2 regions of the Bacillus sp. GB_SG_008 genome follow, and region 2 is predicted to be linked to the other one. Evidence: riboswitches for the same ligand, from Rfam matches in the RefSeq annotation. Region 2 holds a riboswitch; the other holds the start of a gene.
What was found. A riboswitch is a leader RNA that binds a small molecule or an ion and turns the genes downstream of it on or off. The one in region 2 is predicted to bind S-adenosylmethionine.

Region 1: it holds a riboswitch for S-adenosylmethionine, as region 2 does, so the genes downstream of both, ACTDJC_RS05410 (bifunctional O-acetylhomoserine aminocarboxypropyltransferase/cysteine synthase) here and mtnK (S-methyl-5-thioribose kinase) in region 2, are expected to answer to the same signal.

What each region holds. Positions count from the first base shown of each region.
Region 1 is NZ_JBPZSK010000002.1:77,849-81,686, forward strand. Features, by position in the region: gene ACTDJC_RS05405 (chloride channel protein) at 1-623, opposite strand, end outside; SAM riboswitch class I at 1,037-1,140, shown strand; gene ACTDJC_RS05410 (bifunctional O-acetylhomoserine aminocarboxypropyltransferase/cysteine synthase) at 1,233-2,528, shown strand; gene metA (homoserine O-acetyltransferase MetA) at 2,509-3,414, shown strand; gene ACTDJC_RS05420 (homoserine dehydrogenase) at 3,556-3,838, shown strand, end outside.
Region 2 is NZ_JBPZSK010000001.1:704,983-709,957, reverse strand. Features, by position in the region: gene ACTDJC_RS03640 (PadR family transcriptional regulator) at 1-261, opposite strand, end outside; gene ACTDJC_RS03635 (3-hydroxybutyrate dehydrogenase) at 460-1,236, shown strand; gene ACTDJC_RS03630 (YvrJ family protein) at 1,459-1,611, opposite strand; gene mtnK (S-methyl-5-thioribose kinase) at 1,878-3,062, opposite strand; SAM riboswitch class I at 3,149-3,294, opposite strand; gene ACTDJC_RS03620 (carbon-nitrogen family hydrolase) at 3,368-4,147, opposite strand; gene ACTDJC_RS03615 (pyridoxal phosphate-dependent aminotransferase) at 4,251-4,975, shown strand, end outside.

The sequences.
Region 1 (3,838 bases), on a different contig from region 2:
TTATCGAACTGACTGAGAAATAAATAAACAGTAAAACCAGCAAAAGTAGTAGCGAGATATACAATAGTCTTTTTCCCTTTAAAATTTTCAGTGAGTTGTGTATCCTCATGTTCTCTTGGAGCTAAATAACCGAATAGTGGTGCATTAAAAATAACACTTAAAGCAGCGCCAATCCCAAATTCTGTTAGTTCGTGCATTCCTTTTAAAGTAAATTTAAAGCGATCACCAACCCACGTACAAAGCCCACCTATAATCCCAACAAGTGCTGCTTCCGGTCCTAAGCTTGCGCCAAATACTAAAACAATAATAGCTGTTAACGTAGCTTTATGCACAAAATGGTACTCGATTCTACCTGTTTTCTGATATTCAGCCATGGTCTCTGGCATTAAACGAGGATATGTACCGAAATACTTCTGTGTCAGTCCGACAAGAACACCACCAATTACTGTTACACAAATTGTGTAATAAGAGGGTGATCCTAATTCTTTAGGTAAATATTCCCAAATAAACTGGATTCCAACATTTGTGATAACTAAAAATAACCAGACTATAGCACCAACTATAGCACCTAGAAATATACCGTACATGATGAGTAAATAGTGCATGTTTCTCCTAGTAGCCATTTTTTATGCCTCCTTTATGTTACATCCTATTATGAAAAAGTTAGAGATTCTGATACGAAAATAATTGGATAACTCATTCAATATGAATATTATCTTTTTTAAAGAGCTACTTATTCAAAGTATATTACAAAAATCAGCATCATTATTGTATGAAACCCTGAACTAGTCATAATTTTAATCATGTTTATACATATATTTTGATGCTTGCTAAAATTAAGTATAACTCTTTAATTTTACATAGTAAGTAAAGTTTTTGAAACGTTTTTTTTGTTTTTAGTATAGAATATCAATGTTTTTTTAATATAATTTAAAGTTTGAGAATGAACAAACGGATTGTTGTTATTTTTACAAAGATTCAGAAAAATAATTGACACTAGGAAATATTTGCTATAAAATCAACGGTAATTGCATAAGTCTTATCAAGAATAGGTGGAGGGACCGGGCCCTACGAAACCTTGGCAACAGCCGTAAAACGGAATTGTGCCAAATCCTGCAGGTATTTCCTGAACGATAAGAAAGGCGACATGTCGAGCGTTTATCTAAGCTGCTTCTTTCTTATTTAGGAAAGAAGCAGCTTTTTTTATGTTAAGAAAGAAAGGGGATTGAGGAATGAGTGATACAAGGGGAAAAGGCACAATTTGTGTACAAGGTGGTTATACGCCGAAAAATGGTGAACCGCGTGTTTTGCCGCTTTATCAAAGTACGACGTATAAATACGATACATCTGACGATTTAGCAGCTCTTTTTAATTTAGAGGCAGAAGGTTATATTTATACCCGTATTGGTAACCCAACGCTTGCGGCGTTTGAGCAGAAACTGACGGAGTTAGAAGGCGGAGTTGGTGCGGTTGCAACTGCATCTGGGCAGGCTGCAATTATGTTAGCGGTATTAAATATTTGCGGCAGCGGCGATCACCTACTTTGCTCATCAACAGTATACGGCGGTACATTTAATCTATTTGCAGTTAGTCTGCGGAAACTTGGCATTGAGGTTACCTTCTTTAATCCAAATTTAGCCGCTGATGAAATTGTTGCTCTCGCAAATGAGAAAACAAAGCTTGTGTATGCAGAATCGCTTGGAAATCCAGCGATGAATGTTCTTAATTTTAAAGAGCTTTCTGATGCAGCAAAAGAGCTTGAGGTGCCATTTATCGTCGACAATACGTTAGCGACGCCGTATTTATGTCATGCATTTGAACATGGTGCAAACATTGTCGTTCATTCTACAACGAAATATATTGATGGTCATGCAAGTTCACTTGGCGGTATTGTCATTGATGGCGGTAATTTCGATTGGAGCAAGTTTCCTGAATTTGTTGAACCAGATCCAAGTTATCATGGTGTGAGTTACGTCCAAAGATTTGGGCAGGCGGCATACATTGTGAAAGCTCGTGTACAGTTATTAAGAGACTATGGAAATTGTATGAGTCCATTCAATGCGTATGTAAGCAATATTGGCTTAGAAACATTGCATCTTCGTATGGAGCGTCATAGTCAAAATGCACTAGCTGTTGCACAGTGGCTATCTCAGCATGAACGCGTTGAGTGGGTCAATTATCCAGGACTTCAAGGTAATGAAAATTATGCATTGGCACAAAAATATTTACCGAAAGGTGCGAGCGGTGTTTTAACGTTTGGAGTAAAAGGCGGTATTGAATCCGCTAAGCAGTTTATTGCAAATGTGAAGCTCGCAGCATTGGTGACGCACGTGGCAGATGCAAGAACTTGTGTGATTCATCCTGCAAGCACGACGCATCGTCAGCTTACTGAAGAGCAGCAGCATCTGGCCGGTGTAACGCCTGATTTAATTCGGTTATCGGTTGGTATTGAAGATGCGGCGGATATTATTGCTGATTTAGCAGAAGCCCTTTCTGGAGGAAAACAGTATGCCGATCATCGTTGCTAAAGATTTACCCGCTCGTAAAGTATTACAAAATGAAAATATTTTCGTGATGACGAAAGAACGAGCAGAAACACAAGATATCCGTGCTTTGAAGATTGCTATTTTAAATTTAATGCCAACAAAGCAAGAAACTGAAACGCAGTTGCTTCGTTTAATTGGAAATACACCGCTTCAGCTCGATGTACATTTACTGCATATGGAATCTCATACATCAAGAAATGTGGCGCAGGAGCATTTAACAAGCTTCTATAAAACATTTCGGGATATTGAAGGGGAAAAATTTGACGGACTGATTATTACTGGCGCTCCGGTTGAAACACTTCCTTTTGAAGAGGTAGATTATTGGGAAGAATTGAAGCAAATTATGGACTATTCGAAGAAGCATGTTACATCGACGCTTCACGTTTGTTGGGGGGCACAAGCGGGGTTGTATTATCACTATGGTGTTCCGAAACATCCGCTTCAGCAAAAGATGTTTGGTGTGTTTGAGCATGAAGTGAAGCAGGAGCATGTGAAATTGTTACGCGGTTTTGATGAAAGCTTTTTTGCACCGCATTCTCGTCATACAGAAGTCCGTGCATCGGATATTCAAAAAGTGCAGGAACTTGATATGTTAGCGACATCTGAAGAAGCTGGTGTTCATCTCGTTATGAGTAAAGACGAAAAGCATATTTTTGTTCTTGGCCATAGTGAATACAGCTGCGAGACGTTAAAGCAAGAATATGAGCGTGATCAACAAAAGGGGCTCGATATTGCTATTCCAAAAAACTATTTTAGGCATGACAATCCATTGGAAAAGCCAGTGGTAAAATGGCGTAGCCATGGGAATCTACTATTTTCAAATTGGCTAAATTACTATGTATATCAAGAAACCCCTTATATTTTGTAAAGGAAACTATACAACACTTGGTAGCGTTTTCTTTGTAAGGAGTGCCTTTTATTATTCGGAATGTTCCAAATATATTGTTTTTTTGAATTTTACCTTATATAATGGCACCTAAATACAATTTTTAGAGGGGTGGACAATATTATGAACGAAATTCGAGTCGGCTTATTAGGTCTTGGAACTGTAGGAAGCGGTGTGGTGCGTATTATTGAAGATCATCAAGATCGTTTAGCGCATCAAATCGGTTGTCCTGTCAAAGTAGCAAAGGTGTTAGTACAAAACATAGAAAAAGAACGTGAGGTCCAATTAACCCCTACATTGTTAACGAAAAATCCAGATGAAATTATAAATAATCCAGATGTTGATGTTGTTATTGAGGTGATGGGCGGTGTAGAAGATGCGAAAGCATATATTTTACAAGCGCTGC
Region 2 (4,975 bases):
ATCATCTAATGCATCTTCACCTTTTTCTGTTAATGTATAATATTTTCGCTTTGGACCAGATGGTGACTCCTTCATCGTACTCGTAATCAATCCTTCTTTTTGCATACGAATTAATAACGGATAAATACTTCCTTCACTTGCCATTGTAAAACCGTACTGTGCCAGTTTTTCACTCATTTCGTATCCGTATATTTCTCCTTCAGAAATAATAGCAAGCAAGCATCCTTCTAAAATACCCTTTAGCATTTGACTCGTCGACATTATTCAAATCCTCCTTCTATCTTGTTTTACAAGATAGATAAGTATAAGTATCTTGCTTTACCAAGTAGTATAACAAACAGTATTTTGCTTTACAAGATAGCTTAAGCATTTTTTCCAAAAGATTGCAGGATTTCCATCCTTATTTCTCTAAATAGAGCAATAGAGTTAACTATATTCATGAAAGGGATGGAATAAAAAATGTTTATAAATCGCGTTGTATTTTTAACAGGTGCCGCAAGCGGAATTGGATACGAAATGGGAAAAGCCTTTGCAAAAGAAGGCGCAACTGTAATGATTACAGATCGTTTAGAGAACAAGGCACAAGAGGCGGCGAAACAATTACAGAACGAAGGATATAAAGTATTTGGAATGCAATGTGATGTGACAGTAGAACAAGAGATTATACAAGCTATTTCTGAAACAGTTGCACGTTTTGGTTCACTTGATATATTAATTAATAACGCAGGTATGCAATATGTTTCTCCAATTGAAGATTTTCCAACTGAAAAATTTGAAATGCTTATTAAGATTATGCAAATTGCACCGTTTGTTGCGATAAAACATGCTTTTCCTATTATGAAAAAACAAAAATACGGACGCATCATTAATATAGCTTCTATTAATGGTCTTGTTGGTTTTGCTGGCAAATCTGCATATAACAGTGCCAAACACGGGGTAATTGGGCTCACAAAAGTAGCAGCATTAGAAGGTGCCGAGTGTAATATTACAGTAAATGCACTTTGTCCCGGCTACGTTGATACGCCTCTTGTTCGCAACCAACTTCAAGATTTAGCGATAACAAGAGATGTCCCGCTTGAACATGTATTAGAGGATGTCATTTACCCGCTTGTACCACAAAAAAGATTGCTTAGCGTGGAGGAAATTTCAGACTACGCCTTATTTTTAGCAAGTGAGAAAGCAAAAGGCATTACAGGACAAGCTGTTGTCATTGATGGTGGTTATACCGCACAGTAAAGTTCAGCAAATTTTTTCTTCTATTTAAATATATACAAAAATGGATTGTGCCTTTACCACACAATCCGTTTTCATCACATATTTTATCCCGCTACTTTTGGGCAGTAAGACCCCCACGAAAGCGAAGAAGATAGGCGGGGCTCTTACTGCCCCTAAGAACCCGGTTGATTCAACTAACTATCAGTGGGGGATGAAGTCCCCCACACTGATGAAAGTTTCACTTTATTTTGGAGCTTCATATCTTTGCATCTGCTTTGGTAACTTCTCAATCGCGACAATAACGCTATCTAACTTACTTTCAATTCTATGCAGTAAGTATAGCGTAACAACAATTGGAAAGCCAACATTGCCAATAACCGATATCCATTCCTCCATAGTCTCTCCTCCCTTCTTATTATAAGTAAGAGAGACTCCAAAAAAGTGGTAAATAAAAACAAGCTAAATCATTTTTGTTTTTCCGAATATCTTTGCGATTTTCACTTTATAATCCCTTTGCACCTCTAATAAAACAATACTTTTCTAAACATCTTCAATTGTAGTTAATGCCTTATATTCAACAATAGTCGGCAACTTCGTTTAATTCAAAAGAGCGATGGAATCTCCCTTCCAACTAATAGAACGAGGTACTGCTATGCTTATACTCACGCTTTTACTTCCTTCCCCAAAACAATAGAATCAAATAATATATGGAACAAACGAGCATCTGCATTTTCTGTTTTATGTAGAAGTAATTTTCTTCCTAACCGTAATGCATGCCTTTTTGCTTGTAATCGTGTTTCTTTATGAGAAATCTCATCTAAATCTGCAACATGCGCTAATCCAATTGTACGGCGAATGACCTCACATCCTGCAAATCCAACTGCATCAATGAAAATATTGTTCAGTACAATTGGTAGCCATTGCTTTTCTCTCGTATACGGTTCTACGCCTTCGAGCATCCATAACCTTGTAAATGTTTCTACGAAAACACTCCATGTTTGCTCAATATGATAAAATAATACGCTGCGTTTGTTTTCTTCACGCGACAGTGCATTTAATAATAAATTCGCAATAAATTGACCTAGATCAAACCCTAACGGACCAAATGTCGCAAATTCTGGATCAATCACTTTCGTTTCTGAAGATGATGAAAATATACTTCCAGTATGTAAATCACCGTGAATTAATGCTTCTTTTCGCGTCAAAAATTTATACTTACACTGCGCTACTTGTAGCTTCAAATTTTTATCACACCAAAGTTCGTCAACAACATCTTGTAATTCTTCTTCATACTCATTTGTTTCATAGTTTGCAAATGGATCAGTAAATACAAGATTCTCTGTAATTTTACATAAATCAGGGTTTACAAACTGACTATCTAGCACTCTTTTTTCTTCTGCTTGTAATCCAAAATCGGATGTGTAAAAAAGAACATGAGCTAAAAAACGCCCGATATGTTTGGATAATAGTGGATAGTCTTCCCCGTTTATCAATCCTTTTCTCGTTATCGTTAAAGCTGATAAATCTTCTATAGCACTAATCGCTAATGTTTCATCGTGCCCATATACTTTCGGTACATACTCTGGTACGTATTTTGCAAAAATTTGCAATGCATCACTTTCAATGGTTGCACGGCGTAAAGATAGCGGCCAACTTTCTCCTACTACCTTTGCGTATGGAAGAGCTTGCTTAAGAATCAATCCCTTCTTCCCATCACGTAAACGAAACACATAATTTAAATTCCCATCACCAATTTCTTCACAAGTGACAACTGCCTTTTCTGAAAAATAACCATGTTCTTTCGCATATGTAACGGCTGTTTCTTCTGTTAATTGTTTGTATCCCATTTTGATTCCCCCTAAATGTATTCGGGTTTTTCATCATAAAAAAACCCCTTTCGATGACGAAAGAGGTTTGAAGATTCACTTCTCCCCTCTTATCTATCAGAAAGTTTTTCTTTCTGTTGGAATTAGCACCGTGCCTTACTAGGCGCGAACTGTGCGCCCCATTTCACAATGGTATTACGGTCGGTTGCTGGGTTTCATCGGGCCAAATCCCTCCACCTGCTCTTGATAAGAGTATATAGTTGTCTGAATTTTTCAGTTTCTGTTGTTGACTATACCAAGAATAAAAATTACTTGTCAATACTTTTTTACTTATACAATTCTGAACGGCGATCAAAAAAAACAGGAATCCCTTTACGAACTTCAGCAACCTTCTTTACATCTAACGTTCCATGCAAAATCATTTCTGTTTCATCTGCCTCATTGACGACTTCTCCCCAAGGATCAATAATAAGCGAATGCCCTGCAAATACATTATTTAGATCACGTCCGGCACGATTGCACGCTACAACATAACATTGATTTTCAATTGCCCTTGCTTGAAGTAATAACCGCCAATGCGCTAAGCGAACAAGTGGCCACTCTGCTACAACAAATAATACCGTTGACCCGTGTGCAGCATGAACACGTATCCATTCTGGAAAACGAATATCATAGCAAATTGTTCCTGCGCACGGTATATCCTCTAATAGAAAATGCCCAGTTTCATTTCCAGCAATTAAATATTTATGCTCATCCATCAGTTGAAACAAATGAACTTTACTATATTCAGCCACAATTTCTCCGCTTCGATTACTAATATACATTGTATTTGTAACACCTTTCTCTGTTTGCTTAGCAATCGATCCTCCAACAATATTTACACAATTTTGCTTACTCCACTTCGATAATAGTTGTTTCGTGTATTCCCCATCTGGATCAGCAATTTCAGCAAGTCGACCTAAGTCATAACCTGTTGTCCATAGCTCTGGTAATACAATAACATCTGGCTTTTCCTTCATTGCTTCGTTTATTTTTTTCTCAGCGTGTTCTATATTTTTCTCTACATCACCAAAAGTGATATCCATTTGAATACAAGCAATTTTCATTGATTTCTCCCTACTCCCTTTTATTTTTTTCCTTTACAAAAAGTTGAAAAGATTATATCATTTGTCACTATAATTGCAACAATTTTCAAAAGAGGTGGAAAGTATGAAACATTTTCAACCTTCTGAGGTATTAACATCACTACCAACACAATTTTTTGCTACGCTTGTCACAAAAGTCAACAAAGCCGTGCAAGCTGGTCATGATGTTATTAACTTAGGACAAGGAAATCCAGATCAGCCAACGCCAGCGCATATCGTAGCAGCGCTACAGCGTGCAGCAGAACAACCAATTCATCATAAATATCCGCCATTTCGCGGGCATGAAAGCTTAAAAGAAGCTGTCGCTACGTTTTATGAGCGTGAATACGATGTACAGTTAAATCCCAAAACCGAAGTAGCTGTTTTATTTGGCGGAAAAGCTGGATTAGTTGAATTACCGCTTTGTTTTACAAATCCAGGCGATACAATTCTCGTTCCTGATCCTGGCTATCCAGATTATTTATCAGGTGTTGCCTTAGCGAAAGCAGAACTTGCAACAATGCCATTATTAGCAGAAAATCATTTTTTACCTGATTATACAAAGATTGATAAACAAACTGCTGAACAAGCAAAATTAATGTTTTTAAACTATCCGAACAATCCAACAGGAGCCATTGCAACAACAAAATTCTTCGAGGAAACTATATCGTTTGCAAACAAACATGACATTTTAGTTTGTCATGATTTCGCGTATGGTGCCATTGGTTTTGATACTAAAAAGCCAATTAGTTTCTTACAAGTTGATGGAGCAAAAGATGTTGGCATTGAAATTTATACGTTATCAAAAAC